Regions from separate parts of the Streptomyces sp. NPDC025806 genome, predicted to be linked through region 4. Evidence: riboswitches for the same ligand, from Rfam matches in the RefSeq annotation. Region 4 holds a riboswitch; each other region holds the start of a gene.
The links. Region 4 has a riboswitch for cobalamin ahead of nicT (Nickel transporter NicT). Riboswitches for the same ligand answer to the same signal wherever they lie in the genome.

Region 1: linked by a shared signal. The riboswitch ahead of ACZ4E1_RS03235 (cobalamin biosynthesis protein) and the one ahead of nicT (Nickel transporter NicT) in region 4 are both predicted to bind cobalamin.
Region 2: linked by a shared signal. The riboswitch ahead of ACZ4E1_RS12820 (ABC transporter substrate-binding protein) and the one ahead of nicT (Nickel transporter NicT) in region 4 are both predicted to bind cobalamin.
Region 3: linked by a shared signal. The riboswitch ahead of ACZ4E1_RS35500 (CbtB domain-containing protein) and the one ahead of nicT (Nickel transporter NicT) in region 4 are both predicted to bind cobalamin.

Annotation. Positions count from the first base shown of each region.
Region 1 covers NZ_JBVHMU010000001.1:709,779-715,423, forward strand. The annotation lists gene ACZ4E1_RS03225 (putative cobaltochelatase) at 1-870, opposite strand, end outside; gene ACZ4E1_RS03230 (cobyric acid synthase) at 1,025-2,545, opposite strand; gene ACZ4E1_RS03235 (cobalamin biosynthesis protein) at 2,542-3,498, opposite strand; cobalamin riboswitch at 3,537-3,681, opposite strand; gene ACZ4E1_RS03240 (hypothetical protein) at 3,789-4,010, opposite strand; gene ACZ4E1_RS03245 (inorganic phosphate transporter) at 4,027-5,292, opposite strand; gene ACZ4E1_RS03250 (lysozyme) at 5,495-5,645, opposite strand, start outside.
Region 2 covers NZ_JBVHMU010000005.1:15,860-21,504, forward strand. The annotation lists gene ACZ4E1_RS12800 (hypothetical protein) at 1-993, opposite strand, end outside; gene ACZ4E1_RS12805 (L-threonylcarbamoyladenylate synthase) at 1,164-1,784, shown strand; gene ACZ4E1_RS12810 (ABC transporter ATP-binding protein) at 1,803-2,576, opposite strand; gene ACZ4E1_RS12815 (FecCD family ABC transporter permease) at 2,573-3,589, opposite strand; gene ACZ4E1_RS12820 (ABC transporter substrate-binding protein) at 3,640-4,671, opposite strand; cobalamin riboswitch at 4,734-4,937, opposite strand; gene sigJ (RNA polymerase sigma factor SigJ) at 4,966-5,645, opposite strand, start outside.
Region 3 covers NZ_JBVHMU010000023.1:68,174-73,818, reverse strand. The annotation lists gene ACZ4E1_RS35505 (S8 family peptidase) at 1-1,096, shown strand, start outside; cobalamin riboswitch at 1,213-1,351, shown strand; gene ACZ4E1_RS35500 (CbtB domain-containing protein) at 1,389-1,610, shown strand; gene ACZ4E1_RS35495 (CbtA family protein) at 1,634-2,383, shown strand; gene ACZ4E1_RS35490 (histidine phosphatase family protein) at 2,389-2,994, opposite strand; gene ACZ4E1_RS35485 (ArsI/CadI family heavy metal resistance metalloenzyme) at 3,068-3,487, opposite strand; gene ACZ4E1_RS35480 (ArsR/SmtB family transcription factor) at 3,569-3,946, shown strand; gene ACZ4E1_RS35475 (aquaporin) at 3,943-4,731, shown strand; gene ACZ4E1_RS35470 (arsenate reductase ArsC) at 4,728-5,165, shown strand; gene ACZ4E1_RS35465 (hemerythrin domain-containing protein) at 5,256-5,645, opposite strand, start outside.
Region 4 covers NZ_JBVHMU010000016.1:138,778-144,422, reverse strand. The annotation lists gene rho (transcription termination factor Rho) at 1-959, shown strand, start outside; gene ACZ4E1_RS30905 (GNAT family N-acetyltransferase) at 991-1,482, shown strand; gene ACZ4E1_RS30900 (inorganic diphosphatase) at 1,547-2,068, shown strand; cobalamin riboswitch at 2,135-2,356, shown strand; gene nicT (Nickel transporter NicT) at 2,386-3,501, shown strand; gene ACZ4E1_RS30890 (CaiB/BaiF CoA transferase family protein) at 3,632-4,828, shown strand; gene ACZ4E1_RS30885 (hypothetical protein) at 4,875-5,645, shown strand, end outside.

The DNA of each region.
Region 1 (5,645 bases), on a different contig from region 4:
CCACGCGGCCAGCGCCGTCGCGGTGCGGGCCATCACGATGTCGGCCCGCATGCCGTCCACCTCGAACGCGGCGCAGGTCGCGGCGATCTGGGTCAGCGCCTGGTCGCCGAGGCGCACCTGAGGCAGCAGGGCACGGGCCGCGACGATCCGCGCCCGCACGTCGGCCTCCTCGCCGGCCCAGCGGCCGACGAAAGCCTCGGGGTCGTCGTCGTAGGCGAGGCGCCGCTTGACGACCTCGACGCGCTGCGCGGGCTCCCGGGACGCGGCGACCTCCACGGTCAGCCCGAACCGGTCGAGCAACTGCGGCCGCAGCTCGCCCTCTTCGGGGTTCATCGTCCCCACGAGGAGGAACCGCGCGGCGTGCCGCACGGAGACACCCTCGCGCTCGACGTACGAGGCGCCCATCGCGGCGGCGTCGAGGAGCAGGTCCACGAGGTGGTCGTGGAGGAGGTTGACCTCGTCGACGTACAGGATGCCGCGGTGCGCGTCCGCGAGCAGGCCCGGCTCGAAGGCCTTCACGCCCTCCGCGAGCGCCCGCTCGATGTCGAGCGCGCCGACGAGCCGGTCCTCGGAGGCCCCGACCGGCAACTCGACCATGCGCGCCGCCCGTTCAGCCGCTTCGACGTCCGCGTGGGGTCCGTCGGGGCACTGCGGATCGGGCGCCGCCGGGTCGCAGGAGAACCGGCATCCGGAGACCACCGGGACATCCGGCATCAGCGCCGAGAGCGCCCGTACGGCGGTCGACTTGGCGGTTCCCTTCTCGCCCCGCACGAGCACACCGCCGACGGCCGGCGACACGGCGTTCAGCAGGAGGGCCAGCCGCAGGTCGTCCTGCCCGACGACGGCGCTGAACGGATACGGGTTGCTCATCGGATGAACTCCTCCGGGTAGATGCGCCCCGGCAGGGGCGCGGGGAACGGCGCGAGCAACCACGCACGGTCCGCACGTACGGCCAAACCCATGGGGGTCCGGGAGCGAAGCCCCCGGGGTCGGGACGGAAAGGGGCGGCGGGGGCGACTTCCCATCACGGCGCCCCCGGCGGCACGAACGGCAACTCCGAGGGAGCGCCTCCCTCGATCAGCCGCCACAACGCGTCCGTGTCGGCGTGCCGCTCGATCAGATCCCCGAGCCGGTCGAGCTGCTCCTCGCGCAGCGCCGCGAACGACGTGTCGGGGGCCGGTACGAACCGCCGGCCCGCCGCCGCCGCGACCTCCCGGAGGAATGCCCGCCGGAACCCGTCCGACTCCAGGGACCCGTGCCAGTGCGTGCCCCACACGGACCCGACCCGGCATCCGTCCAGGAACGCCTCACCGCCGAGCACATCGGCGACCCCGTGATGGATCTCGTACCCCTCGACGGGCTCGCCCAGGGCCTGCCCGACGGGCCGGGCCAGCGTCTTCTCCCGCGCGAAGCGCACCCGCACCGGGAGGAGCCCGAGCCCGTCCACGACCCCGGCCCGCGACTCGACCTCGTCCTCGATCCGCTCCCCGAGCACCTGGAACCCGCCGCAGATGCCGAGCACCGGCCGCCCCTCGGCGACCCGCCGGGCGAGCGCGTCGGCGAGCCCGCGCTCGCGCAGCCACTCCAGCGCCTTCACGGTGCCCCGCGTGCCCGGGACGACCACCAGATCGGCGTCGACGAGCTCCTCGGCCCGGTCCACGAACCGCACCACGACGCCGGGTTCGGCGGCGAGCGCGTCGACGTCCGTGAAGTTCGACATGAGCGGCACCGCGCACACCGCGACCCGCAGCACGTCCGCGCCGACCGGCGGCGCCACGACGGACTCGCGCACCGTGCCGCGCAGCGACACCCGCAGGCCGTCCTCCTCGTCGATGCCGAGCCCGTGCTGATAGGGAAGAACGCCGTACGTGGGGCGGCCCGTCAGCGATTTCAGCATGTCCAGGCCGGGTTCCAGCAGGGTGACGTCACCGCGGAACTTGTTCACCAGATACCCGGCGAGCAGCTCCTGGTCCTCGGGCGCGAGCAGCGCCGTCGTGCCGAAGAACGACGCGAAGACGCCCCCGCGGTCGATGTCGCCGACGACGAGCACCGGCAGCCGCGCGGCCCGCGCGACGCCCATGTTCACGATGTCGGTCCGGCGCAGGTTGATCTCGGCGGGAGAGCCCGCCCCTTCACAGATCACGGCGTCATGACTGCCCCGCAACTCCTCCAGGCACCCCACCACGGTGTCGAGAAGCGCCGCCTGCCGCCCGCCGTGGTAGCCGCGGGCGCTCAGCTCGCCCACCGGTTTGCCCATCAGGACGACCTGGCTGCTGCGGTCGCTGCCGGGCTTCAGCAGCACCGGGTTCATCAGCGCGCTCGGCTCGACCTTCGCGGCCTGCGCCTGCATGGCCTGCGCCCGCCCGATCTCGGCGCCCTCGCGCGTCACGAAGGAGTTCAGGGACATGTTCTGCCCCTTGAACGGCGCGACCTTCACGCCCTGCCGCACCAGCCACCGGCAGATCCCGGCGGTGACCACGCTCTTCCCTGCGTCCGAGGTGGTGCCCGCGACCAGCAGGCCGCCGCCCTTCCTCGCGCCCGTCATCGACGACCCCACAGCAACCGCGCGCCCACACAGACTCCCAACGCCGAAAGACTCACGCGCCGCGACAACCGCACGGCCCGCTCCACATCACGTACGTGCACGGGCCGACCCCGCTCGTTGAGGACCGGCCGGTGCTCGACCCGCCCCGCGTACGACAGCGTGCCGCCGAGGCGCACCCCGAGCGCGCCCGCGAACGAGGCCTCCACGACCCCCGCGTTCGGGCTCGGGTGGCGCTCCGCGTCGGCCCGCCAGGCACGGACCGCGTCCCGGGGCCGGCCGCCGGTCAGCACCGCGAGGACGCCCGTCAGCCGGGCGCCGGGCCAGCCGGCGACGTCGTCGAGCCGGGCCGAGGCCCAGCCGAAGCGCCGGTAGCGGGGCGACTTGTGACCGACCATCGCGTCCAGCGTGTTCACGGCACGGAAGGCGAGCAGTCCCGGCACCCCGGCGGCGGCGCCCCACACCAGGGCGCCCACGACCGCGTCGGAGGTGTTCTCGGCGACCGACTCGACGACGCCGCGCGCGATGCCGTCGGCGTCCAGGCCCTCGGGGTCGCGCCCGCACAGCCGGGGCAGCAGTTCCCGGGCCAGCTCCACGTCCCCGGCCTCCAGGGCGGAGCCCACGGCCCGCGCCTCACGGCCCAGCGAGGTGCCGCCGACCACGGCCCAGGTCGCGGCGGCGGTCAGCGCGATCGAGGCGGCGGGGGAGCGGCGTACGGCACGGGCGGCGAGCGCGCCCACCGCGGCGGCGCCACCGGCGCACACGGCCGTGTGCAGGGCGCCCCGGCCGCGGTCGTCCCGCCACAGCACGCGCTCGACGGCTCCCGCGGCGCGGCCGAAGCCGGCGACGGGGTGCCCGCGGCGCGGATCGCCGACCAGGAGGTCGCTGAAGATACCCAGGGCGGCGCCGTACGCGAAGACGCGCTCGGCCCGCCGTGCGCCGCGCGGGGCGAACATGGCGGTAGTTGTCCTCACTCAGGGTGTCCACGCCCTGGTTCGAAGAGACCGGCAGCGTGAGTTCCTGGCTCGCCCTCAGGGGGAGGGCTGACAGTGGCGGGACCGCGCCGGATTCGCACCGGCTTCCTCTGCTGCTGCCGTATATGGCGAGGGAAGTGCACCACGCTCCGCGAACGCACGTCAACTTGCTGTTGACCTGCGGCGGGTGAGTGTGGCCAGGTCCACAACACGTCGGCGGGGTGGCGACGCGGATGCGTCCCCACCCCGCCGAGGGAGTGCTGCGACCGTGGTCAGGCCACGATCAGAAAGATCCCGTACGCGACCGCCGCCGTGCACAGCGCGAAGCACAGGTAGGCGCCGGAGACGGCGAGCGTCGCCGAACCGCCCGCGCGCGTCGCGGACTCCTTCTTGGAGAGGCCGACGATGCCGAGGGTGAACAGGCCCACCAGGGCCACGGTCACCACGAGGCTGACGCCGAACACGGAGCCGAGGGCCGCCCAGTCGATCTTCATAGCTGGTCCTGCTTCCTTACAGCGTGGCGCCGGCGGGGCGCGCGGGGTCGGCCACGGAGGCGGCCGCGGCGGGGACGGGGGTCTCCTCGACGGCCACCGGACCGGCCGGCGGCGGCGTGACCGCGGCGATCGCGGTCGTGACGACACCGGCGGGCTCCTCGGCGGGGGCCCCGGTGCCGATCTCGTCGGCCGTCACGTTGTGGTGGTCGACCGAGTTGCGGCGGGACAGCACCCAGATGACCGAGGCGCCGCCGATGAGCAGCGCGGCCGTCAGGCCGATGCCCCAGGGGCCCTGCTGGGTGAGGAACTCGGCGCCCGCGCCGACCAGACCGGCCGCCGGCAGGGTCAGACCCCACGCGACGAACATCCGGGTGGCGGTCGACCAGCGGACGACACCGCCCTTGCGGCCGAGGCCCGAGCCCATGACGGCGCCGGAGCAGACCTGGGTCGTGGAGAGCGAGAAGCCGATGTGCGAGGAGGCGAGGATCGCCGTCGCGGCACTGGTCTGCGCGGCGAAGCCCTGCTGCGGGGCCAGGTCGGTCAGACCCTTGCCCATGGTGCGGATGATCCGCCAGCCGCCCAGGTACGTGCCGAGGGCGATGGCCATGCCGGCCGAGACGATGACCCACAGCGGCGGGTCGGCGTCCGGCGCGAGCACACCGCCGGTGATCAGGGCGAGCGTGATGATGCCCATCGTCTTCTGCGCGTCGTTGGTGCCGTGCGCGAGGGAGACGAGGCCGGCCGAGGCGATCTGCCCGGCGCGGTAGCCCTTGGCGGTGGCCTTCTCGTCGGTCTTCTTGCTGATGCGGTACGTCAGGCGCGTCGCGAGCATCGCGGCGAGGCCGGCGACGAGCGGCGCGGCGACCGCGGGCAGCAGCACCTTGGTGACGACGGTGCCGCCGTTGACCGACGACCAGCCCATCGACATGACGGCGGCGCCGATGAGGCCGCCGAACAGGGCGTGCGAGGAGCTGGAGGGCAGGCCGACCAGCCAGGTCAGCAGATTCCAGAGGATGGCGCCCACCAGCGCCGCGAAGATGACCTCTGTCTTGAGGCCGTCCTCGTTGATGATGCCGCCGGAGATCGTTTTAGCGACTTCGACGGAGAGGAACGCTCCGACGAGGTTCAGCACGGCGGACATGGCCACCGCCGTCTTCGGCTTGAGGGCGCCTGTCGAGATGGTCGTCGCCATCGCGTTGGCGGTGTCGTGGAAACCGTTGGTGAAGTCAAAGACCAGTGCGGTAACGATCACGATCGCTAGGAGCAGCGTGATGTGTTCCATTTACCCAGGCTTCGGTTGGACGTCAGTGGCTAGTTGAACGTAGGGAAGTCGGGTGAACGGAAGATGAACTGAGCGGGGCTGAGCGGTGTCCCGATCCGGCAGGTCTTCGCTCCGCTTCGTGCCGGACGGCGGCGCGCGACGCGGGCCGGTCCCGCGAAAACCCCGGAATTCCGGGTTCCGCGGGACTTCCGGCCGGGTCGGACTACCCCCGGGCGAACCGCTCCAGCTGGGCCTGCGACCCGTTGAAGAGATTCTGATCACCCGGCAGGCCGCCCTTGTTGGCGTACTGCCAGAACGTCCAGTACGACCAGCCGCGCGGCAGCGGCCCCGCGGTCCTCGCGTAGTGGGCCAGC
Region 2 (5,645 bases), on a different contig from region 4:
GTCGCGGGACTTGGTCATGGCGTCCAGCGCCTCCGCGTACCGGCCGACCATGTCCTGCGCGTGCGCCAGCTCCTCCTCGGGCGTCAGCAGATGCCAGCCCTTGCGCAGCCGGTTCACCACCCGCTCCGCCTCCGCGGACAGCGGCCTCGGCAGCGCCGCCGCGGCCCTGACCCGGTCCAGGAGCTCGGGCTGCTCCGACCCGTCCAGGAACACGCTGCGGACCGTGAAGGCCTCCGGCTCGTACCCCGGCTCGCGGGGCGTCGCGGGCAGCACGACGGCGCCGCCGCGCGGCAGCCGCACGTCCAGCTCCTTGCGCAGCGCGAAGTCCACGATCTGCGCCAGCTCGGGCGCCGCCCGGTGCTCGATCACCCGGTGCCGCAGGCTAGGCGGCAGCGACGCGACGACCGGAAGCTGCCCCCGCAGGTCTGGGGTCATCGCCTCGTGCACCACGACATGCGTGTACCAGCTGTCGCGCGAGCACTCCCGCAGCAGCCGGCGCACCGCGTCGTCGTCCTTGGGCAGCGGGTTCGTCGCGCGGACACGCAGCCCCGCCACTGTCTCGTGGTCCCACGGCACGCGCTCGCTGTCCGGCCAGAACATCGTCGCGGGCGAGGGCCAGTGCGGCTGCCAGTCGGCCTCGGCCTCCGCCGCCAGGACCCACGGCACGCCGCCCTCGGTCTCACGGCGCCGGGCCTCCGGCTCGTACGTCGTCAGCTGCGCCCGCACGGTGACGTCGCCGTCCACCCGCCAGCGGGCCTCGAAGACGCGCCGGGCACCGGGGCCCGGGTCCGCGTCCTCGTCACGGGGATGCATCGCCGTGGAGCGCGCGGCGTCGGCAGGATCGAGATCCAGGAAACCGTCCAGCACCCCGGCCGCTTCGAGAGCGATCAGATTGCGCCGGACGTCCTGCTCGGGCTCGGGACCGGTGTGGCGGCCACGGGCCGGCCAGACAGTCGCGGGGGCGGGGTTCGCGGAAGGTTTCTTCTTGGCCATGGAGTCGATCTGTGAGCGGACGGGGCCCGACCAGTATGGTCCGTCGGCCTGTGCGCGCGGGGGACCAGGGGGTGCGGGTGTCGGGATTGTCGCGCCGGGATTGTCGCACGTGCCCGCGATTCCCGGCCGTGTACCCCGGACGCGCCCGCCCGATCCCGTACGCTCGCGGCATGGCCAGGTACTTCGACGTGCATCCCGAGAACCCGCAGGCGCGCCTGATCACGGCCGTCGCCGACAGCATCCGCGACGGGGCGCTCGTCGCCTATCCGACGGACTCCTGCTACGCGCTGGGCGCGCGGCTCGGCAACCGCGAGGGGGTCGAGCGGATCCGCGCGATCCGCCAGCTCGACGACAAGCACCACTTCACGCTGGTGTGCCAGGACTTCGCGCAGCTCGGCCGGTTCGTGCACATCGACAACGACGTGTTCCGCGCCATCAAGGCGGCCACACCGGGCAAGTACACCTTCATCCTGCCCGCGAGCCGCGAGGTGCCGCGCCAGCTCCAGCACCCGAAGAAGAAGACCGTCGGCGTCCGCATCCCCGACCACGTCGTCACCCAGGCCCTGCTCGCCGAGCTCGGCGAGCCGCTCCTGTCGAGCACCCTGCTGCTGCCCGGCGAGGACGAGCCGCTCACCCAGGGCTGGGAGATCAAGGAGCGGCTGGACCACTCCGTCGACGCGGTGGTCGACTCCGGCGACTGCGGCACCGAGCCGACCACCGTCATCGACTTCTCCGACGGCGAGGCCGAGATCGTCCGGCACGGCGCGGGGGACACCGACCGCTTCGAGTGACCGGCGCGTCCCGCGGACTCAGACCGTACCCAGGAAACGGATGTGCGGTCCCGCCTCCGGGTCCGGGTGCGTGATCCTGGCCCGTACGCCGTAGACGTCCGCGACCAGCTCCTCCGTCAGGACCGCGCCAGGGGTGCCGGCCGCCACGAGCCGGCCCGCGCGCAGCACGACGACCTCGTCGCAGTACGTGGCCGCGAGGTTCAGGTCATGCAGGGCGACCACACAGGTCAGGTCGAGGCTGCGGACCAGGTCGAGCAGCTCCAGCTGGTGCTGGATGTCAAGATGGTTCGTCGGCTCGTCCAGGAGCAGTTCACGCGGCTCCTGGGCCAGCGCCCGCGCGATCTGCACTCGCTGCCGCTCACCGCCCGACAGCGTGTGCCACAGCCGGTCCGCGCGGTCGGCGAGCCCGCTGCGCTCCAGCGCCGAGCGCACCGCCCGCTCGTCCGCCGCCGAGGCCGGCGACCACGCTCTGCGGTGCGGGATCCGGCCGAGCCGCACCACGTCCGCGACCGTCAGCTCCACCTGCGTGTCGGACTGCTGCTGCACCAGCGCGATCCGGCGCGCCGCCTCCCTGCGCCCGACCTCGGCGAGCGGATCGCCGTCGAGCGTGACGACCCCGGCCGTCGGCGCGAGCACCCCGGCCAGCAGCCGCAACAGCGTCGACTTGCCCGACCCGTTCGGCCCCAGAATTCCCGTCACCGAACCGGGCTTCGGCGCGAGGCTCACCCCGTCGAGGATCAGCGTCCCGTCCGCCGACCGGGCCACGCGCTCGGCGCCGAGCCCCGCCGTCATCGTGTGCTCCGGCCGCGCCACAGCACGTACACGAACGCGGGCACGCCGATCAGCGACGTCACCACCCCCACGGGAACCTCCTGCGGTTCGAGAGCCGTCCGGGCCAGCGTGTCGACCCACACCAGGAACACGGCCCCGGCGAGCGCGGTGGCCGGCAGCAGCCGGGTGTGGCCGGGGCCCACCAGGGCGCGGGCCGCGTGCGGCAGCACCAGGCCGACGAAGCCGATCGCGCCCGCCGCGCTGACCAGCGCCGCCGTCAGCAGCGCCGTCACGCACAGCAGGACCAGCCGGGTGCGGGCCACCCGCACACCGAGCGCGGCCGCCGCCTCGGGGCCGAACGCGAACGCGTCGAGCGTCCTCCCGTACCCGAGGCACACCGCGAGCGTGACCACGAGGACGGCCAGACACAGCCACACCTCGGTCCAGCCGACCCCGCCGAGCGAACCGAGCAGCCAGAACAGGACGCCGCGCGTGGTCTCCGCGTCCGCCGCCGTCAGGACGACGAACGAGGTCAGCGCCGAGAACAGCTGCATCGCCGCGACACCGCACAGCACCACCCGGTCCGTGGTCCCGCCCAGCGCGTGACTGAGCACCAGCACCAGACCGAAGGAACAGACGGCGCCCAGGAACGCGCCGCCGGACACCGACAGGGCGCCCCCGCCGATCCCCAGCACGACGACCAGGACGGCGCCGGTCGAGGCCCCGGAGGAGACGCCGAGCACGAACGGGTCCGCGAGCGGATTGCGCAGCAGGGCCTGGAGGACCGTGCCGCAGACCGCGAGGCCGGCCCCGCACACGGCGGCCAGCAGGGTGCGCGGCAGCCGCAGGTTCCACACGATCCCGTCGCGGATCGGCGACAGGTCCGAGCTGCCCCAGCCGAGCCGGGCCGCGACCGACGCCCACACGTCACCGACCCCGATGTGCGCGGGGCCGATCGTGATGGCGACGGCGACCGAGAGGCACAGGGCGAGCAGGCCCGCCGCCGCGTACGACGCCGGGCGCAGGCGGGTCACTGGGTGAGACCGAGTCACTTGGCGAGACCGAGTCACTTGGTGTGGCCGGGTCACTTGGTGAGGCCGAACGCGCGCAGCGCCGCCGCCACCTTCTCCACGCCGTCCACGGTGCGGATCGTCGGATTGAGGTCCTGCCCCTTGAGCAGCACGTAGCGCTTCTCGCGGACCGCCTTCATGTTCTTCGTCGCGGGGTCGGACTCCAGGAACCTGATCTTCTGCGCCGCCGACTCGGCCGACTGGGAGCGCCGGGTCAGATCGCCGATCACCAGGACGTCCGGGTCGCGGTCCACGACCGTCTCCCAGTTGATCTGCGGCCACTCCTCGTGGGTGTCGTCGAAGACGTTGCGCACCCCGAGCGCGTTCGTGATGACGCCGGGCGCGCCGCAACATCCCGCCATGTACGGCGACTTGGAGTCGGAGAACCAGTACAGGACGCGCACGCCGTCGGCGTCGCCGCCCGAAGCGGCCTTGTGCACCCGGGACTTGAGCGTGGCGACCAGCTTCTCGCCGCGCTCGCGCACGTCGAAGACGCGTGCCAGGTCCCGGATCTCGCCGTAGACCGTGTCCATCGTCAGCGCCTCGGTACGGACGCCGTCGCCGTCGCCGCTGTTGTCCTTGTCCGCGCAGTCGGTGGGGGAGAGGTACGTCGGCACGCCGAGCTTCTCGAACGAGGCGCGCGGCGCCACGCCGCCCTTGCCGAGCGTGTACCCGAACGAGGCGGCGGCGAAGTCGGGTTCCGTGTCGAGGACCGTCTCGAACGACGGGTAGCGCTCCGCGAGGCGCGGCACCTTCGCGTTCGCCTTCGCCAGGTTCGGGCGCACCGGGTCGGTCCAGGTGCCGGTGCCCACCATCCGGTCGGCGAGCCCGAGGGACAGCATGATCTCGGCCGATCCCTGGTCGAGGGCGACGGCGCGGCGCGGCGGGTGCGCGACGTGCACGCGCTGCCCGCAGTTGGTGAGCGTGACACCGGCGCCGGACGCGTCGTCGGAGCGGTCCGACGGGGCGCCGGAGCCGCACGCGGTGAGCAGCAGCGCGGTGATCGGCGCGAGGGCGCAGAAGCGGGCGAGACGTGCGAAGGGCACGGGAGATCCTTTAGCGTCCAGGGCTCAAACGCGGAGCCGGCCAACGGTCCGCCCCGGCCGGTGGACGGGCGGGGCCGCCAGCAGGTCTTCGGACTCGGGGTCGTCCGGACGGAGCGCCTTCCCGGGCCCGGTTCCCCCCGGCCCAGTGGCAGTTGCCCCGCCCGTCGCCCACACCGCTGCGCGTCAGTTCCGGTCTTGCACCGGATTCCCTGACCCGAGTACGTACAAGTACGCACAAAGGTACGACTGGCTTGGGGAAGCTATCACAGGGCGTCACCACCCCGGCAGGGCGCGTCAGTCCTCGCCCGACCAGGCCCGCAGCTTCTCCGGATTGCGCACCACCCAGATCCGCGCGACCCGTCCCCCGGCGAGATCGAACGCGGCCACCGTCAGCACGACACCGTCCCGGAGCGCGACGAGACCCGGCGCGCCGTTCACCGTGCGCTCCAGAAGTTCCAGCCCCGGCGCCTTGTCGGCGATCGCCACCATGTACGGGGCGATGCGGGCCGCCCCCTCGACCGGGCGCAGCGCGGCACCCGCCAGACCGCCGCCGTCCGCGGTCATCACGGCGGACGGGGCGAGCAGGCCGACGAGCGCCGCGATGTCCTTCGCCTCCCAGGCCCGCCTGACCTGCCGCACCGCGTCCGCCTGGCCGGCGGCGACGCCCTCGGAGCGCGCGGCGCCCACCCGGCGCCGCGCCGAGGCGGCCAACTGCTTGCAGGCCGCCGACGACCGGCCGAGGACCTCGGCGATCTCCGCGAACGGATACCGGAACACGTCGTGCAGCACGAACGCCACCCGCTCCGCCGGCGTCATCGACTCCAGGACGACGAGGAACGCCATGTTCACGGACTCGTCCAGGACCATCTGGTCGGCGGGGTCGCCGCCCCGGCCGTGCGCCCACTCGGACCGGTCCGGGAGCGGCTCGGGCAGCCACGCGCCGACGTAGCGCTCGCGCCGGGCGCGCGCCGAAC
Region 3 (5,645 bases), on a different contig from region 4:
CATCATCGACACCGGCGTCCGCATCACCCACAGCGACTTCGGCGGCCGGGCCTCCTACGGCTACGACGCGATCGACAACGACAACACCGCGCAGGACGGGCACGGCCACGGCACCCACGTCGCCGGCACGGTCGCGGGCAACTCGTACGGCGTCGCCAAAAAGGCGAAGATCGTCGGCGTCCGCGTCCTCGACAACTCCGGCTCCGGGACCACCGACCAGGTCGTCGCCGGCATCGACTGGGTGACCCAGAACGCCGTCAAGCCCGCCGTCGCCAACATGAGCCTCGGCGGCGGCGTCGACACCGTCCTCGACGACGCCGTGCGCCGCTCGATCGCCTCCGGCGTCACCTACGCCGTCGCGGCCGGCAACGACGGCGCCGACGCGTCCAACTACTCGCCGGCCCGCGTCGCCGAAGCCATCACCGTCGGCGCCACCACGTCCTCCGACGCCCGCGCGAGCTACTCGAACTACGGCAGCATCCTGGACATCTTCGCCCCGGGCTCCTCCATCACGTCGTCCTGGAACACCAGCGACACGGCCACCAACACCATCTCCGGTACGTCGATGGCCACCCCTCACGTCGTCGGCGCCGCCGCCCTCTACCTGGGCGCCAACCCGACGGCCACCCCGTCGCAGGTCTCCTCGGCGCTCACCACGGCCGCCACCCCGAACGTGGTGACCAGCCCCGGCACCGGCTCGCCGAACAAGCTCCTGAACGTCGGCGACGGCGGCACCACACCGCCGCCCACCGGCGACCGCTTCGAGAACACCACGAGCTACGCGATCAACGACAACGCGACCGTGGAGTCCCCGATCACCGTCACCGGAGTCAGCGGCAACGCCCCCTCCACCCTCCAGGTGCCGGTCAACATCGTCCACACCTACATCGGTGACCTCCAGGTCCAGCTGATCGCTCCCGACGGGACGGCGTACACGCTGAAGGCCTTCGGCACCGGTGGCAGCGCGGACAACATCAACACCACGTACACCGTCAATGCCTCCTCCGAGGTCGCCAACGGCACGTGGAAGCTCCGGGTCACGGACAACGCGACCTACGACACCGGCCGGATCAGCTCCTGGGCACTGCAGTTCTGACGCCGAGGTTCTGACGCCAACGGATCGAGAGGGGCGGCCGTCTGCACGGCCGTCCCTCTTCTGTCTTCTGTCTTCTGTCGAGGCCGCGGAGGCCCCGGCCGCTATTGGCCATGCACCCGTCAGGCGGTACGGTCGGTTCGATATCGACGACGGTCGACGGAAGCCGGTGAGAGTCCGGCACGGTCGCGCCACTGTGTGCGGGAAGGTCCTCGGGCCTCTCGTGAGTCAGACCCGTGACGGTCGTCCAGTGCACCACCGAGACGGGACGCGAACTCCCGAAGGAGGCCCTGCCATGGCGCAGCACGTCGCCCAGCCGACCGCCGACACGCCTGCTCTTCCGGCCACACTGCCGCTGAGGACGATCGCCCCCTGGGCGGCGTTCTTCGGCATCCTGATGCTCGTCCTGCTGTATTTCGTCGGCGCCGAACAGGGCGCCACCTCCGTGTTCAGCGGCGCGGGGGTTCATGAGTGGGTGCACGACGCCCGCCATCTGCTCGGCTTCCCCTGCCACTGAACCCGTAGGGAAGCCGCGCGCTCATGAACTCGACCACCGTACGCAATCTGCTCGTTCGGGGCATGCTCGCCGGCCTGGCCGCCGGCGTGCTCGCCCTGGTCGTCGCCTACTGGCTCGGTGAGCCGAACGTCGACGGAGCCATCGCCTTCGAGGAGGCCCACACCGCACACGCACACGGCGGCGAGGAGGCCGAACTCGTCTCGCGGAGCCTGCAGTCGACCGCCGGTCTCGCCACCGGCATGCTCGTCTACGGCGTCGCCTTCGGCGGGATCGCCGCCCTGGCCTACTGTTTCGCGCTCGGTCGCGTGGGCCGTTTCGGCCCGCGTGCCACCGCGCTGCTGCTGTCCGGCAGCGCGCTCCTGGCCGTGTACGTCGTGCCGTACCTGAAGTACCCGGCCACCCCGCCCGCCGTCGGCAACCCCGACACCATCGGTCAGCGCACCACGCTGTTCTTCCTGATGATCGTGCTGAGTGTGCTTCTCGCGATCGGAGCGACGATTCTCGGGAAGCGGCTGGCGCCTCGCATCGGCGCCTACTACGCCACCGTCGCCGCGCTGCTGGGCTTCGCCGTCGTGGTCGGGATCGCCTACGCCGTGCTGCCCGCGGCCGACGGCGTGCCCGCGCACTTCCCGGCCACGCTGCTGTGGCGGTTCCGGCTCTCCGCGCTGGCCGTCCAGGTCACCTTGTGGAGCGGGTTCGGTCTCGTCTTCGGGGAGTTGGCCCAGCGGCTGCTCCGGCCGAAGGCCGCCGGGGCGGTTCCGGCCGGGAACTGACCGGCTCAGTCCGTACGTGGGGCCCGGCCGGTCGATCCGGTCGGGCCCAGCGGCTTTCCCATCTGTACGTTCCAGCGTCCGCCGCGCCCGCTGAGCTCGGTGACGGTCAACGGCGCCACGTCGCAGCGCCAGAACGCCGACGCGGGCGCGCCCAGGGCGTGTACGACGGCGGCTCGCACCACGTCCGGTTCGGCTACGGCCACCACGGGGCCGTCACCGGGTGCGGCTGTGTCGAACCATCGGGCCACGCGGGCGCACACGTCGGTCACCGACTCGCCGCCGCCGGGGGCGAACTCCGGGTCGCCGAGCCACCGGGCGACCGCCTCGGGCTCCGCCTCGGACACCTCGGCGAGCGTTCGGCCGCGCCAGGTTCCCCGGGCCGGTGGGGCCAGTTCGGCGGGTGCCGTGACGGAGCCGAGCCCCAGCGCCTCGGCGGTCTCGCGGCATCGCCGGCTGTCGGAGACGACCGCGCGGACGGGCGCGGGCAGCGCACCGGCCGCCGTCTCGGCAGCGGCCCGCCCGGCGGCGTCGAGGGGAGCGCCGTCGTCGAACCGGGCCTGCCGCAGCGCAGCGTTCATGCCGGGGGCGACGAACAGGACACGTCGGTTCATCGGGGGCTCCTGGCCGTACGAGGTGGAGGGGGCACGAAGGTACCTCTCGGGCCGGGCGAGGTCCTCTGCCCGGTCAGGTCGCGCAGCACGCTTCCGGGGCGCTGTCGGCGCTCTTGCCGAGGGTGTCGGCGTCGGCCTTGACGACGTAGACCTCCCACGGCTCCTTGCCCGGGCCGGTGACCCACACCTTGTCCTGGACGGCGTAGCAGCAGGAGGTGTCGTTCTCCTCGCGCGTCGCCAGGCCCGCGTCCGCGAGGCGTGTGGCGGCCGCGCCGACCTGCTCGGTGGTGGCGACTTCGACGCCGAGGTGGTCCAGGCGGGTGTCCTCGCCGCTCTCGCCCTCGATGAGGACGAGCTTGAGCGGGGGCTCGGCGAGGGCGAAGTTGGCGTAGCCCTCGCGTCGCTTGGCGGGCTCGGTGCCGAAGAGCGTGGAGTAGAAGGTGATCGAGGCTTCGAGATCGGCGACGCGCAGGGCGAGCTGGACACGGGACATGGCGGCCTCCCAAGGCTTGTTTCGACATCTGTCGATACAGTCGACCTTGGCATTGGATTGGATGACTGTCAACATAGAGGGATGTCGAAACAACCTGGTCTGCCGGTGCTCGGGCAGGACGACGCGGCGTGCTGTGCGCCGATGGTCCGTGAGCCGCTCGGCGAGGAGGCCGCGGCCGAGCTGTCGCGGATGTTCAAGGCGCTGTCGGACCCGATCCGGCTGCGCCTGCTGTCGTTGATCGCCTCCCACGAGGGTGGCGAGGCGTGCGTGTGCGACCTCATCGGTCCGTTCGACGTGTCGCAGCCGACGATCTCCCACCATCTGAAGGTGCTGCGGGAGGCCGGGCTGGTCGGCTCCGAGCGACGCGGGACCTGGGTGTACTACTGGGTCCTCCCCGAGGCCCTGACGAAGCTGTCCGGACTCCTCCAGATCCCCGCCGCTGCCGAGGCCTCGGCGTGAGCGTCCCGGCTCCGCTCCTGCGGCGGGCGACGGTCGAGGGGCTCGGTACGGCCGCGCTGGTCGCGGTGGTGGTCGGCTCCGGCATCCAGGCCACCGAGCTCACCCGCGACGTGGGCACGCAACTGCTGGCCAACTCCCTGGCCACCGTCTTCGGCCTCGGGGTGCTGATCGCTCTCCTCGGTCCGGTGTCCGGAGCGCACTTCAATCCGGCGGTCACGCTCGCCGCCTGGTGCACCGGCCGCCGCGGGGGCGGGGCGCTCACGCTGCGGGAGGTCGGCGCGTACATCCCGGCCCAGGTCGCGGGGGCGATCTCGGGCGCGGTGCTCGCCGACGCCATGTTCGGCAGGCCGCTGGTGCGGTTCTCCACCCACGACCGGTGGGCCGGGCATCTGTGGCTGGGCGAGGTCGTGGCCACCGCCGGGCTGGTCTGGCTCGTCCTCGGCCTGACCCGCACCGGCCGCGCGCACCTGGCGCCGCCGCTGGTCGCCTCGTACATCGGCGCGGCCTACTGGTTCACCTCCTCCACCAGCTTCGCCAACCCCGCCGTCACGGTCGGCCGGGCGTTCACCGACACCTTCGCCGGTATCGCCCCCGCCTCCGTGCTGCCGTTCCTGGCCGCGCAGTTGCTCGGTGCGGCCGCCGGTCTCGGCCTGGCCGCTCTCTGCTTCGGCCGTCCGGCCGCCGAGCACCAGGAGGAGGTCCCGGAAAAGGGTCCCCTCCCCCGCGGCGGACAGCGCGCCGCCGCTCCTGCCCGCTCCACCGAAGAAGGCGCCCTGACCCGATGACCACCCCCGTCGTACCCTCCGCCGTCCCCTCCGTGCTGTTCGTCTGCGTGCACAACGCCGGCCGCTCGCAGATGGCCGCCGCCTTCCTCACGCATCTCGGCGCCGGCCGGGTCCAGGTCCGCTCGGCCGGGTCCGCCCCCGCCGACTCGGTGAACCCGGCCGTGGTGGAGGCCATGCGGGAGGCCGGCATCGACCTCTCCGCCGAAGTCCCGAAGATCCTCACCACGGAGGCGGTGCAGGCCTCGGACGTGGTGATCACCATGGGGTGCGGCGACGCCTGCCCCTACTTCCCCGGCAAGCGATACCTGGACTGGCAGTTGGACGACCCCGCCGGGCAGGGGGTAGCGGCCGTCCGCCCGATCCGCGACGAGATCCGGCGGCGCGTCCGCGGCCTGCTCACGGAGCTCGGGATCGACGTCGAGCCCGTGGAGTGAAGGCGGTTCGCCGGCAAGCTGAACCGGCGGAAGCCGAGGTGAGGTTCCCGGTCGCGCCGCCGGCGGGCGGCGCGACCGGGGCGGCGCGGGTCAGCTGATCGGGCCGAAGATCTCGGTGCGGTCGAAGTCGGCGTCCATGCCGTCGAGCACCGCCCCGAGTTGCTTCTCCTCGTACTTGAAGTGCGTCTCCATGACCGCCTCGATCCCGTCCAGGTGGCGGTGCGCCACCTCCGGGTCGGTCGAGTCGGCCAACGCCTTCTGCAAGCCGCCGATGAGGTGCTCGATCATGTTGTGGTCCTGAGTCAGCTTCGCGACCACCGGCGCCAGGTCGGGTCGCGCCCGTACCAGTTCCGGGAAGAGCGAGCCGTCCTCGGCGCGGTGGTGGCCGGACAGGGCAGCGCAGAAGCCGTGGCAGAAGAGCAGCAGGTCGGTGGTGGCGTCGGCGGGGTCGCCGCCGTCCAGTCCCGCCCGCGCCAGCGC
Region 4 (5,645 bases):
TCGTCGACGGCACGTGCGCGAGGCCGCACACCCTGACGGCCGTGGACACCGTCGACGCGCTCCCCGCCGACACCGCCCGGCACCGGCCCCGCTTCGCCGATCTCACTCCCCTGCACCCCACCGAGCGGCTGCGCATGGAGAGCCCGGCGAGCGGGCTCGCGGGCCGGGTCGTCGACCTGTTCGCGCCGGTCGGCAAGGGGCAGCGCGGCCTGGTCGTCGCGCCGCCGCGCACCGGCAAGACCGTGCTGCTCCAGCAGCTCGCCGCGGCCGTCGCCGCCAACCACCCCGAGGCCCACCTCATGGTCGTGCTCGTCGACGAGCGGCCCGAGGAGGTCACCGACATGCGGCGCTCGGTGCGCGGCGAGGTGTTCGCCTCGACGTTCGACCGTCCCGCCAAGGCGCACATCGCACTCGCCGAGCTCGCCGTCGCCCGCGCTCAGCGGATGGTAGAGCGGGGCCGTGACGTCGTGATCCTGCTCGACTCGCTGACCCGGCTGTGCCGGGCCCACAACAACGCCGCGGCCGCCGGTGGCCGCACCCTGTCGGGCGGCGTCGACGCGGGCGCCCTCCAGGGGCCGAAGCGGCTGTTCGGCGCGGCCCGCAACACGGAGGAGGCGGGCTCCCTGACCATCCTCGCGACGGCCCTCGTCGAGACGGGCTCCCGCGCCGACGACTTCTTCTTCGAGGAGCTCAAGAGCACCGGGAACATGGAGCTGCGGCTCGACCGCGCCCTCGCCGACCACCGGATCCACCCGGCCGTGGACCTCGACCCGTCCGGCACCCGCCGCGAGGAGCTCCTGCTCACCGCCGAGGAGACGGCCGCCGCACACGCCCTGCGCCGCGCCCTCGGCCGGCGGGACGACCGGGCCTCGTACGAGACGCTGCTGGAGCGCATGCGGCAGACGCCGGACAACGCGGCGTTCCTGCGCCAGGTCCGCTCCACCGTGCCCGGCGCCTGACGGCGACCCGCGGATGCGTAATACTCGAAGCATGAATGCGAGGATTACCCAGCCCGGGGCCCGGCCCGACGTCACGGTCCGGCGCGCCGTCGCCCGCGACGCACGGCGCCTCACCCGCATCGTCCGGGGCTCGCGCGCCTACGAGGGCCACTACGCGGCGATGGTCGCCGACCACCGCGTCACCTCCGGCTACATCGAGGCGCACCGGGTCTTCGCGGCCGTGGACCGGGCCGAGGGCCGCGTCCTCGGCTTCTACGCGCTGCTCGTCGACGCGGCCGAGCTGGACCTGATGTTCGTCGCGGACGACGCGCAGGGACTCGGCGTCGGCCGGCTCCTCGTCGACCACATGCGGTCCGAGGCGCGCGCCGCGGGCCTCGATCGGGTCCGTGTCGTCGCGCATCCGCCCGCCGAGGGCTTCTACCGTGGGATGGGCGCGCTGCGCACCGGGACCGTCCCCGCACAGCCGCCCGCGGTCGGCTGGGAGCGACCCGAACTCGAATTCGCCGTTCCGGACGGCGTCTGAGGGGTTCCCGATCCGCCGCACCCGGCGCACACTCGGGACGTCGGAATGGGGCAAGGAGGCCACATTGGGCACGCTGGACAGCGGACAGGCGGGCGCCGACGAGGCGTTCGACGTGATCGTGGAGATCCCGCAGGGCTCCCGGAACAAGTACGAGATGGACCATGAACTGGGCCGGATCCGGCTCGACCGGATGCTCTTCACGTCGACCCAGTACCCCGCGGACTACGGCTACGTCGACGGCACGCTCGGCGGCGACGGCGACCCGCTGGACGCGCTCGTACTGACCGGCGGCGACGCCACGTTCCCGGGCTGCGCCGTCGAGTGCCGGGCCATCGGCATGTTCGTGATGAGCGACGAGAAGGGCCCGGACGAGAAGATCCTCTGCGTCCCCGCCCACGACCCGCGGCACCGCGCAGTCCGCGACATCGACGACATCCCCGAGTTCGACCGTCTGGAGATCACCCACTTCTTCGAGGTCTACAAGGACCTGGAGCCCGGCAAGTCCGTCGAGGGTTCGCACTGGGAGGGGCGCGTGAAGGCGTACGAGGAGATCGCGCGGGCCCGCCGGCGCCGTACGGCCGGCTGACGCCCGGCCGCATGTGATCTTTCCTACGTGCGCGGAGTGCGTCTATGCAGTCACGCTCCGGCCCCTCTAGGGTGGGCGGGCCGTGGTGTTCGGGAAGACCGGTGACAACCCCTCAGGGGCCAAGTCCGGAGCGGCCCTCGCCACTGTGATCGGGTCTCGTGCCCCCGCCCTCGGGCGGCACGAGGCGCACCGCTTCATCACGCCACTGGCGGCCCCGTGCCGCTGGGAAGGCCGGAGCGGTGTCGCTCGCCCGTAAGCCAGGAGACCGGCCACGGCATCTCACGAAGTGATCCACGAGGTGCTGGAGCGTGATCGGCTTGACCCTGCCCGCGAACTCCCCGACGAGTCCGCCGTCCGCCTACCGATGGCGGCGCGAGGACACCCTGCGCACAGCGGGCCTGATGGCGGTGATCCTCGCCCTGCACGTCGTCGCGTTCGGTGTGCTCTTCCTGCTCGTCGTCCCCGGTCACTACCGGGTGGACCACAAGGCGTTCGGCATCGGGCTCGGCATCACGGCGTACACGCTGGGCATGCGGCACGCCTTCGACGCCGACCACATCGCCGCGATCGACAACACGACCCGCAAGCTGATGGCGGACGGCAAGCGTCCGGTGTCCGTGGGCTTCTGGTTCGCGCTCGGTCACTCCAGTGTCGTCGTGGTCCTCGCGGCGCTGGTGGCCGGCGGCACGGCGCTCGCGACCACGCTGACCAGTGACGACTCACGTACTCACCAGGTCCTCGGGGTCGTCGGCACGACCGTCTCCGGCACGTTCCTGTATCTGATCGCCGCACTGAACCTGGTGGCCCTGCTCGGCATCATGAAGGTGTTCCGGGCGATGCGCGGCGGCTCGTACGACGAGCGGGAGCTCGAAGCGCACCTGGACGCACGGGGGTTCATGAACCGGATCCTCGGCCGCTTCACCCGTTCCATCACCCGGCCCGGCCAGATGTTCCCGCTGGGCTTCCTGTTCGGGCTCGGCTTCGACACGGCGACCGAGGTCACGCTGATGGTGATGGCGGGCAGCGGCGCCGCGGCCGGACTGCCCTGGTACGCGGTGCTGTGCCTGCCGCTGCTGTTCGCCGCGGGCATGAGCCTGTTCGACACGCTCGACGGCACGTTCATGAACTTCGCCTACCAGTGGGCGTTCTCGAACCCGGTCCGCAAGGTGTTCTACAACCTCACGATCACCGGACTGTCCATCGCCGTCGCCTTCTTCATCGGCACGATCGAACTCGTGGGCGTGCTCCACGAGAAGCTCGACCTGACCGACGCGGTCACGGGCTGGATCGCCGGCCTCGACCTCGACAACGTCGGGTACGTGATCGTCGGGCTGTTCGTCGTGGTGTGGGTGGCGGCGGTCGCGTACTGGCGTCTGGCGAAGGTCGAGCAGCGCTGGTCGGCGCGGCTGGCCGACAGCGGCGGCGCCGGCTGAGCGGGCCGGACGGGAGGTCTCCGGCCGGGCCCGCGCGCGCATCGCGTACCGTCCGGCGGGAGAGCCCGCCGGACGCCGCGCCCCCGCGTCCGTCGCCCCCGCGTTGTCGCCCCTGCACGGAGGAAGCCCCATGAGCACGGCCCGCCTGCCCCTCGACGGCATCACCGTCGTCAGTCTCGAACAGGCGGTGGCCGCCCCGTTCGCCACGCGCCAGCTCGCCGATCTGGGGGCGCGGGTGATCAAGGTGGAGCGGCCGGGCGGCGGCGACTTCGCGCGCCGCTACGACGAGACGGTGCACGGCCAGTCCAGTCACTTCGTGTGGCTGAACCGGTCCAAGGAGTCCGTCACGCTCGACGTGAAGACGGCGGAGGGCCGCGAGGCACTGGAGCGGCTCCTGGCCCGCGCGGACGTCTTCGTGCAGAACCTGGCGCCGGGCGCCGCGGCCCGCCTCGGCCTGTCCGCCGCCGCGCTCGCCGAGCGGCACCCCTCCCTCGTCGTGTGCGACATCTCCGGCTACGGCTCCGACGGGCCGTGGTCGCACCGGAAGGCGTACGACCTGCTGGTGCAGTGCGAGACCGGCGTCGTGTCGGTGACCGGCAGCCCGGAGGAACCGGCGAAGGTCGGGATCGCGATCGCCGACATCGCGGCCGGCATGTACGCCTTCTCCGGGATCCTCACGGCGCTGTACGAGCGCCGGGACACGGGAGTGACGCGCTCGGTCGAGGTGTCGCTGTTCGAGGCGCTGGCCGAATGGATGGGATACCCCGCGTACTACACGGCGTACTCCGGCGCCCAGCCGCCGCGGGTCGGCGCGGCGCACGCGACGATCGCCCCGTACGGGCCCTACCCGGCGGCCGACGGGCGGACGGTGCTGCTCGCGATCCAGAACGAGCGGGAGTGGGCCGCGTTCTGCGCGCACGTCCTGGACGACGCGGCGCTCACCGACGACCCGCGCTTCCACCGCAACTCCTCCCGGGTCGCCCGGCGCACCGAGCTCGACGCCATCGTGACGGCACGCTTCGCCGAGCTGGACGCGGACGAGGTCGTGACGCTCCTTGACCGGGCCGGGATCGCGAGCGCCCGGCTCAACACGGTCGAGGACTTCCTCGCGCACCCGGTGCTGTCCGGCCGCGACCGCTGGCGCGACGTGGACACCCCGGGCGGCCCCGTCCGCGCCCTGCTCCCGCCCGCGACGCCGCGCGGCCTGGAGCCCCGGATGGCGCCGGTGCCCGCGGCGGGCGAACACACCGCTGCGGTACTGGCCGAACTGGGGCTCGACGGCGAGGAGACACAACTCGCGCACAAAACACCCCAATCGGAGCGATAAAGTATCCCGTCAACCCGCACGTGCCCGATCACCCAGGAGTACCTACGTGACCGTAGCCATCGACTCGTCCGAGGCAGCCGTCCCGTCCGGCGAGGACGCCGAGGACACCGGGGGCGCCGTGGTCCCCGCGGCCGGAGAGACCGCTGGGGCTGCTGAGACCGCCGAGGCCGACGGGGCCGTCGGGGCCGTCGGGGCCGTCGAAGCCGGGGCTGTCGTGCCGCCCGTGCCCGCGCCGGCGTCGCCCGCCGCCGGGGAGGAGAACTTCTGGCAGCCCGAGGCGCCCGCCGCGGCTCCGACCGGGGACGCCACCGGCGCGGACGTGGACGCGGAGGCCGGCGCATCGGTCGAGGACGCCGAGGACCTCTCCGGTGAGGTGCCGGAGGCCATCGTCCGGGACGCCCGCGAGTTCGGCGGCTACGCCCGGACCGGCGGCTGGACCTTCGCGCTCAAGGTGGCACGCAGCGTGCGCCCCGGCGGGCAGGCCGCGGGCGAGACGGAGAAGGTCTCGGCGCGCCGGTTCGCTGCGCTCGCCGAGTGCTCGGCCGATCGCGTCATGCGTTTCTACAAGACGTGGGACCGGGCGGCCGACGACGGCCTGGTCCCGCAGTTCGAGGCGCTCGCCCCGGGCGTCGAGGTCGAGCTGCCGGACGCCGACGTGTGGCTGTCGTACTACGTGTCGCGCTCCAGCGCGACGTCCGTGCGCGGCCAGGCGATCTCGGAGGCGGCCGAGGCGGAGGGCATCCGTCCGACGAAGGCGCTGGAGGTCGCGGAGAACCCGACCGCGCTGCGCGCCGCGATCCTCGCCGACCCGGGCACC